One region of the Anaerostipes sp. PC18 genome, then DNA from elsewhere that is predicted to be linked to it. Evidence: predicted binding sites of a transcription regulator. Region 1 holds the regulator's gene; the other holds the start of a gene.

The links. The regulator HrcA, encoded in region 1, represses chaperone genes, less so after heat shock. The targets are predictions, from matches to a motif close to TGTTAGCACTCNNNNNNNNNGAGTGCTAACA.
Region 2: a site for HrcA is predicted at 1,635-1,665, ahead of htpG (molecular chaperone HtpG). Genes of this name have one in related genera too.

What each region holds. Positions count from the first base shown of each region.
Region 1 covers NZ_CP121164.1:1,439,195-1,442,626, forward strand. The annotation lists gene dnaK (molecular chaperone DnaK) at 1-815, shown strand, start outside; gene hrcA (heat-inducible transcriptional repressor HrcA) at 1,000-2,028, shown strand; gene grpE (nucleotide exchange factor GrpE) at 2,044-2,619, shown strand; gene dnaK (molecular chaperone DnaK) at 2,693-3,432, shown strand, end outside.
Region 2 covers NZ_CP121164.1:698,992-702,423, reverse strand. The annotation lists gene P8F77_RS03895 (tocopherol cyclase family protein) at 1-128, opposite strand, end outside; gene P8F77_RS03890 (FAD-dependent oxidoreductase) at 76-1,563, opposite strand; gene htpG (molecular chaperone HtpG) at 1,788-3,432, shown strand, end outside.

The sequences.
Region 1 (3,432 bases):
GGGTGCTGATGGTCGGAGGGTCTACGAGGATCCCGGCGGTACAGCGGAAGGTGGCAGAGATCACCGGAAAGCGTCCGGACCAGTCCTTAAATCCCGACGAGTGTGTCGCACTGGGAGCTGCCATCCAGGGAGGGAAACTTGCAGGAGAGGCCGGAACCAATGAAGTGCTGCTCATGGATGTAACACCGCTTTCCTTATCCATCGAGACGATGGGAGGCATGGCTACCAGGATCATAGAGCGCAATTCGACAATTCCTACCCGTCACAGCCAGATTTTTACTACAGGCGCCAATTTCCAGACAGCCGTGGATATCAAGGTTCTCCAGGGAGAACGTATGATGGCCAATGAAAACAAGGTCATCGGCAATTTCCGGCTCAAGGGGATCAAACGGGCTGTGAGAGGGGTGCCTCAGATCGAAGTGACCTTCGATATTGATGTCAACGGTATCTTAAAGGTATCGGCAAAAGACCTGGGGACCGGAAAGGAACAGAGCGTTGTAATCACTTCAAGTTCCAATATGTCCGAGGAAGAAATCAAACAGGCGATCCGTAATGCAAAGGAAAATGCAGCGTTCGATAAGGAACACAAAGAAGCGGTTCAGTCCTACCATGAGGCGGAAGAGACGCTTGTCAGAGCGGAGCAGTATCTTGCAGAGCACAAGAAAGAGATCGAAAAAGAAAAGAAGAAAGCCATCAGAGATGCAGCAGCAAATTTAAAGAAAGCACTCAAACATGTGAAGCTTGAAAAGATTACGAGGGAACAGGCCGGTGAACTGAATGCAGCGAAAGAAGAACTTTTTTCGGTTTTGCCGTAAGATTAAAATAATATGATAAAGATTGGATATAGTAGGAACAATGTTCAGAAAAACAGGTTCCTACTATTTTTTTAACGAAAAAATATAATAGGAGGGGTTGACAATGATTTTTAAAAGTGATAACTTATGTTATAGATATTAGCACTCGTTTGAGTTGAGTGCTAATAATGAAAGGAAAGATACCATGGATTTAAATGATCGTAAAAGACTAATACTAAAAGCGATTATAGCAAATTATCTGGAGACCGGGGAACCTGTTGGTTCCAGGACGATTTCCAAGATGGAGGGACTGAACTTAAGTTCCGCTACGATCCGCAATGAGATGGCGGATCTTGAGGATCTGGGTTTCATTCTGCAGCCGCACACGTCGGCCGGGCGGATACCTTCGGATCTGGGATATCGTTTTTATGTGGACCAGCTGATGCAGGACAGAGAGTCGGACGAAGAAGAACGGCTGGAGCTTGTCAAGAAAGTTGACAAGATGGAAGTGATGCTGAAGCAGGTTGCCAATGTCCTGGCATCCAGTACGAATTATGCGACGATGGTATCTGCCCCTCAGTACAAAAATACAAAGCTCAAGTTTGTGCAGCTTTCCCAGGTGGATGAGTACAGTCTGCTGGCGGTCATCGTGGCAGACGGCAATGTCGTAAAGAACCAGATCATCGACGTGGAAAAACCACTGGCAAATGACGAAGTCCTGAAACTGAACGTATTATTAAACTCCTTTCTCCAGGGGCTGACCCTGAAGGAAATCAACCTGGAGCTGATCCAGACGATGAAGGATCAGGCCGGAATCCACAGCCAGATCCTGGAAAGGATTCTGGAGGAGATCGCAGTCGTTATCCACAACGCGGATCAGCTGGAGATCTATACGGGAGGTGCTTCCAATATCTTGAAGTATCCTGAGCTTGGCTCGCCGGAGACAGCTACTGAGCTGTTGGATGCTTTAGTGGAAAAGAAGGCGCTGAACAAGCTGGTGGGCGACACATTGGAAAGTGATGACCACCACGGAATCCAGGTTTATATCGGAGATGAAGCTCCGGTCAAGAACATGAGCGACTGCAGCATCGTGACAGCCACTTATGAACTGGAGGAAGGCGGAACCGGAACGATCGGGATCATTGGTCCGAAACGGATGGATTACAAGAGGGTTGTGAAGACACTCCAGAATCTGACGGATGAGATCAACGATCTGTTCAAGAAAAAAACATAGGAGGGAAGGTGCATTATGGAAGAAGAGAAAAAAGTTCAGGAAGAGGAAATGAAAGAAAATACAGTGACAGAAGAGAAAGAAACAGAAAAAGCAAAAGATACAAAGAAGGCAGACAAGAAAGCATCGAAAAAGCAGAAGGCAGACGATCTGGTAAAAGAGAAAGACCAGCAGATCGAAGAGCTGACCGATAAGTATCAGCGCCTTATGGCAGAGTTTGAAAATGTCAGAAAGAGGACGGCCAAAGAGTTTGTTCAGAGATATGACATGGGAGCCATGGGAGTTTTAGAAAAACTTCTTCCGGTCGTTGATAATTTTGAGCGGGGGCTTTCAGCCGTGGCGGAAGAAGAAAAAGATTCTCCGTTTGTTCAGGGCATCGAACAGATTTATAAGCAGCTTATGGGAACTCTCGATGAATTGGGAGTGAAGGCCATGGATGCCGAGGGAAAAGAGTTTGACGCCAATCTCCACAATGCGGTGATGCACGTGGAAGACGAAGAAGCCGGAGAAAATGTTGTGGTCGAAGAGCTTCAAAAAGGATATATGTATAAAGAAAGCGTACTTCGGCACAGTATGGTAAAAGTAGCGAACTAAATGTAAGACACTTGAGGAAATCAAGCGAAAGCATTGGAAATATAGAAAGATTTATTTTAGGAGGAAATTTATCATGGGTAAAATTATTGGTATTGACTTAGGAACAACAAACAGCTGTGTAGCAGTTATGGAAGGCGGAAAACCAACCGTTATCACAAATGCAGAAGGTGTGAGGACAACACCGTCTGTCGTGGCATTCACAAAGACAGATGAGCGTATCGTCGGAGAACCTGCAAAACGCCAGGCAGTGACAAACGCAGAGAAGACAATTTCTTCTATCAAACGCCACATGGGAACAGATTACAAAGTAAAGATTGATGACAAGAACTATACACCGCAGGAAATTTCAGCAATGGTACTTCAGAAGCTGAAAGCGGATGCAGAAAACTATCTTGGAGAAAAAGTAACAGAAGCTGTCATCACAGTACCGGCTTACTTTAACGATGCTCAGAGACAGGCAACAAAAGATGCAGGTAAGATTGCAGGACTCGATGTAAAACGTATCATTAACGAGCCTACCGCAGCGGCTTTATCTTATGGACTGGACAATGAAAATGAACAGAAGATCATGGTTTATGACCTCGGAGGAGGTACCTTCGATGTATCCATCATTGAGATCGGAGACGGCGTCATCGAAGTTCTCTCAACAGCCGGTGACAATAAACTGGGGGGAGATGATTTCGACAATGTGATCACAAACTACATGTTAGACGAGTTCAAAAAACAGGAAGGTGTTGACTTATCCGGAGATAAGATGGCAATGCAGAGACTGAAAGAAGCTGCCGAGAAAGCGAAAAAAGAACTTTCTTCTGC
Region 2 (3,432 bases), 740 kb from region 1:
CCTTCCCGGTCAATATGATAAGCTGGTATGATCGAAAACATCTGATCCCCTTTCTGGTGTTTTAAATACCAGCCCTCAAAATAATTCTTCTTTCTTTTTGTCCCCTGAAATGCATTCGGGTTTTTCATGTGTTAAATCCTCCTTTGCTGGATTGTCAATTAAATTTCCTTTATAGTCAAATCTGGAACCATGGCATGGACAGTCCCAGCTTAATTCCTCCGGATTCCACTGGAGGATGCATCCTAGATGCGGACAGGTCAGAGAAACTACGTGGACAATTCCCTTCTCGTCTCTATATGCCCCGGCCTTTTTCCCTTCGTATTCGATCACACCGCCCTGTCCCTTTTTAAGATGCGCCGCCTCTTCATCTGGAATCTTCATTCTCTCCAGTACAAAGTTCCTGGCAGTCACCATCCCCTCTTTTGCCAGCGATTTGGCTGATGCCTTCAGATGAAGCCTCTGAGGTGAAAATACATGGGCAAAGGCATTCCTCTTTTCTATAATATAATCTGTGATCAAAAGAGCAGATGCCATGGAAGAACTCATCCCCCACTTCTTAAATCCTGTTGCCACATACCATCCCGTCTTTGAAAAAGAGTAATATCCAATATAAGGAATAGAATCAATGGTCATACAGTCCTGTGCGGACCAGGCGCTTTCCACCCGGCAATTTCCCCAGTACTGGCGGGCATTTGACTCAAGCATCTGATACTGCCCTCCCAAAAGATTCTCACCCGTCCTGTGGCCTCCGCCGCCGAATAAGAGATATGGTCCGTAAGGTCGAAAAGACAGGCCGTTGTTTGGATCGACTCCCAGATACATATCTTCTATATGATCAGTCCCCGTGAGAGCCAGAACGTAGCTCCGTTCCTGATGCATTCGAAGAAAATAATATCCGGGCCGGTTCATGATGGGATAATGGGTCGTAAAGACGATATTCTCCGCCTCAACGATTCCCCGGTCCGTGATAATTTTGTTCCTCTCCACATCTGTGACAAGGGTCTGTTCATAAATCTCCAGCCCTTCCGCCGCTGCTTTTAAAAATTTCAGCGGATGAAATCTGGCCTGTCCAGTATACCTGACTGCCCCTTTCACGGAAAAGGGGAGTTCTGTCTGTGACGTATAATCAGCCGGAAGGCCAAGTGACTGTGCCGCGTGTACTTCTTCCTTCAGCGCCTCTTCCTGATAATTGGAGTATAAATAGGAAGAGCATTCTTTAAAATCACAGTCGATCTGATGATCCTTTATCAATTCCCTGTATTTTCTCACCGCAGTCTGGTTCATCAGTGCATATTGCCTTGCCTGTTCCCTTCCGACTTCACGGATCAGCTTTTGGTAGATCAGACCATGGGAAACTGTAATTTTTGCTGTAGTCCCCTTTGTCTGTCCGCTGCCGATTCTGTCTGCCTCCAAAACGAGAACTTCTCTTCCCTCCAGTGCCAGGAGATACGCTGTCAAAATTCCGGCTATGCCCCCGCCGATCACTGCAGTCTCAACTTTTTTTCTCCCCTGAAAAGCCGGGAAAGAAGGCATATCCACAGTCTTTTCCCAAATCGTATCCACAAAAATCCCTCCCTTCAATTATTTTTCTTTTTAGGATGGCTCAAATTAATCCGGACTATTCACGGCAGAATTATCAGCACTCATATGAATTGAGTGCTAATTTTCTCTTGACTTTCCCTTTCTGTGGCTCTACAATATTATGCAGAACGGCAGATTCTTGTCCTGCCGAAGAATTGAAAATTAAACCTGTCAATAGAAAAGCAATGCAAAGGAGTGTGTATATCATGGCACAAAAACATGGTAACCTTTCAATTAACAGTGAGAACATTTTTCCAATTATTAAAAAATGGCTGTATTCCGATCATGATATTTTCGTCAGGGAATTGATCTCAAATGGATGCGATGCCATCACAAAACTCCGGAAACTGGCTTCCATGGGCGAATATGAATTTCCGGAAGGTCACAAAGAGGAAATCCAGGTCATCGTTGATGCTAAAGAAAAAACAATGAAGTTTATCGATACCGGCCTTGGTATGACGGCTGAGGAAGTCGAAGAATACATCACACAGATCGCGTTCTCAGGAGCCACAGAATTTTTAGAGAAATATAAGGATAAGACAGATCAGGACCAGATCATCGGACATTTCGGTCTTGGATTCTATTCTGCATTTATGGTAGCCGATAAGGTTTATATCGACAGCCTCTCTTACAAAGATGGTGCGGTTCCGGTACACTGGGAGTGCGACGGCGGTACAGAATATGACATCGAAGACGGCGTCCGGGAACAGGTCGGAACACAGATCACACTGTTTTTAAATGAAGACAGCCTGATGTTTGCCAACGAATCCAAAGTTGAAGAAGTCATTCAGAAGTACTGTTCTTTCATGCCTGTGGAAATCTTTTTGACCGATGCCAATAAAGAACAGGAATATGAGACGATCGACGAATCAGAACTGACCGAAGAGGATGTGGTTGTCGAGCATATCCATGAGGATGCAAAGACCGAAGAAAAGGAAAATGAAAACGGCGAAAAAGAAACGGTCGAGGTTTCTCCCGCAAAAGATCTGGTAAAGATCAATAAGCGCCCGGTATCTTTAAGCGATACTCATCCGCTTTGGATGAAACACCCGAACGACTGCACGGACGAAGAATACAAGGCATTTTATCATAAAGTATTTGCGGATTTCAAAGAGCCTCTGTTCTGGATTCACTTAAATATGGACTATCCGTTTAATCTGAAGGGAATCTTGTACTTCCCGCAGATCAACACGGAGTATGATTCCATCGAAGGAACCATCAAGCTTTACAACAGCCAGGTGTTCATCGCCGACAACATCAAGGAAGTCATCCCTGAATTCCTGATGCTCTTAAAAGGTGTCATCGACTGTCCGGACCTGCCGCTGAATGTTTCAAGGAGCGCTCTCCAGAACGACGGCTTTGTGAAAAAAATCTCCGACTACATTTCCAAGAAGGTTGCGGATAAACTGAGCGGCATGTGCAAGACCGACCGTGAAACCTATGAAAAATATTGGGATGATATCAGCCCGTTCATTAAATTCGGCTATATCAAGGACCAGAAATTCGGAGAAAAGATCAAAGACTACGTTCTGTTCAAGAACATGGATCAAAAGTATTTAACACTCAGTGACCTGGCTCCGGTCCCTGCCGATGAGAAAGACAAGACAACCATCTACTACATTACGGACGAAGTACAGCAGAGCCAGTATATCAATATGTTCAAAGAACAGGGTCTGGATGCCGTCATCCTGAAACACAACATTGATGCGGCGTTTATCTCTCAGCTGGAACAGCAGAATCCGAACCTGGCGTTCAAACGGATCGACGCCGATGTGGAAGGTGCCCTGAAAGAGGATTCCGAAGAAGATCTCACCGACATCACGACTGCGCTTACGGAATTATTCAGAAAGA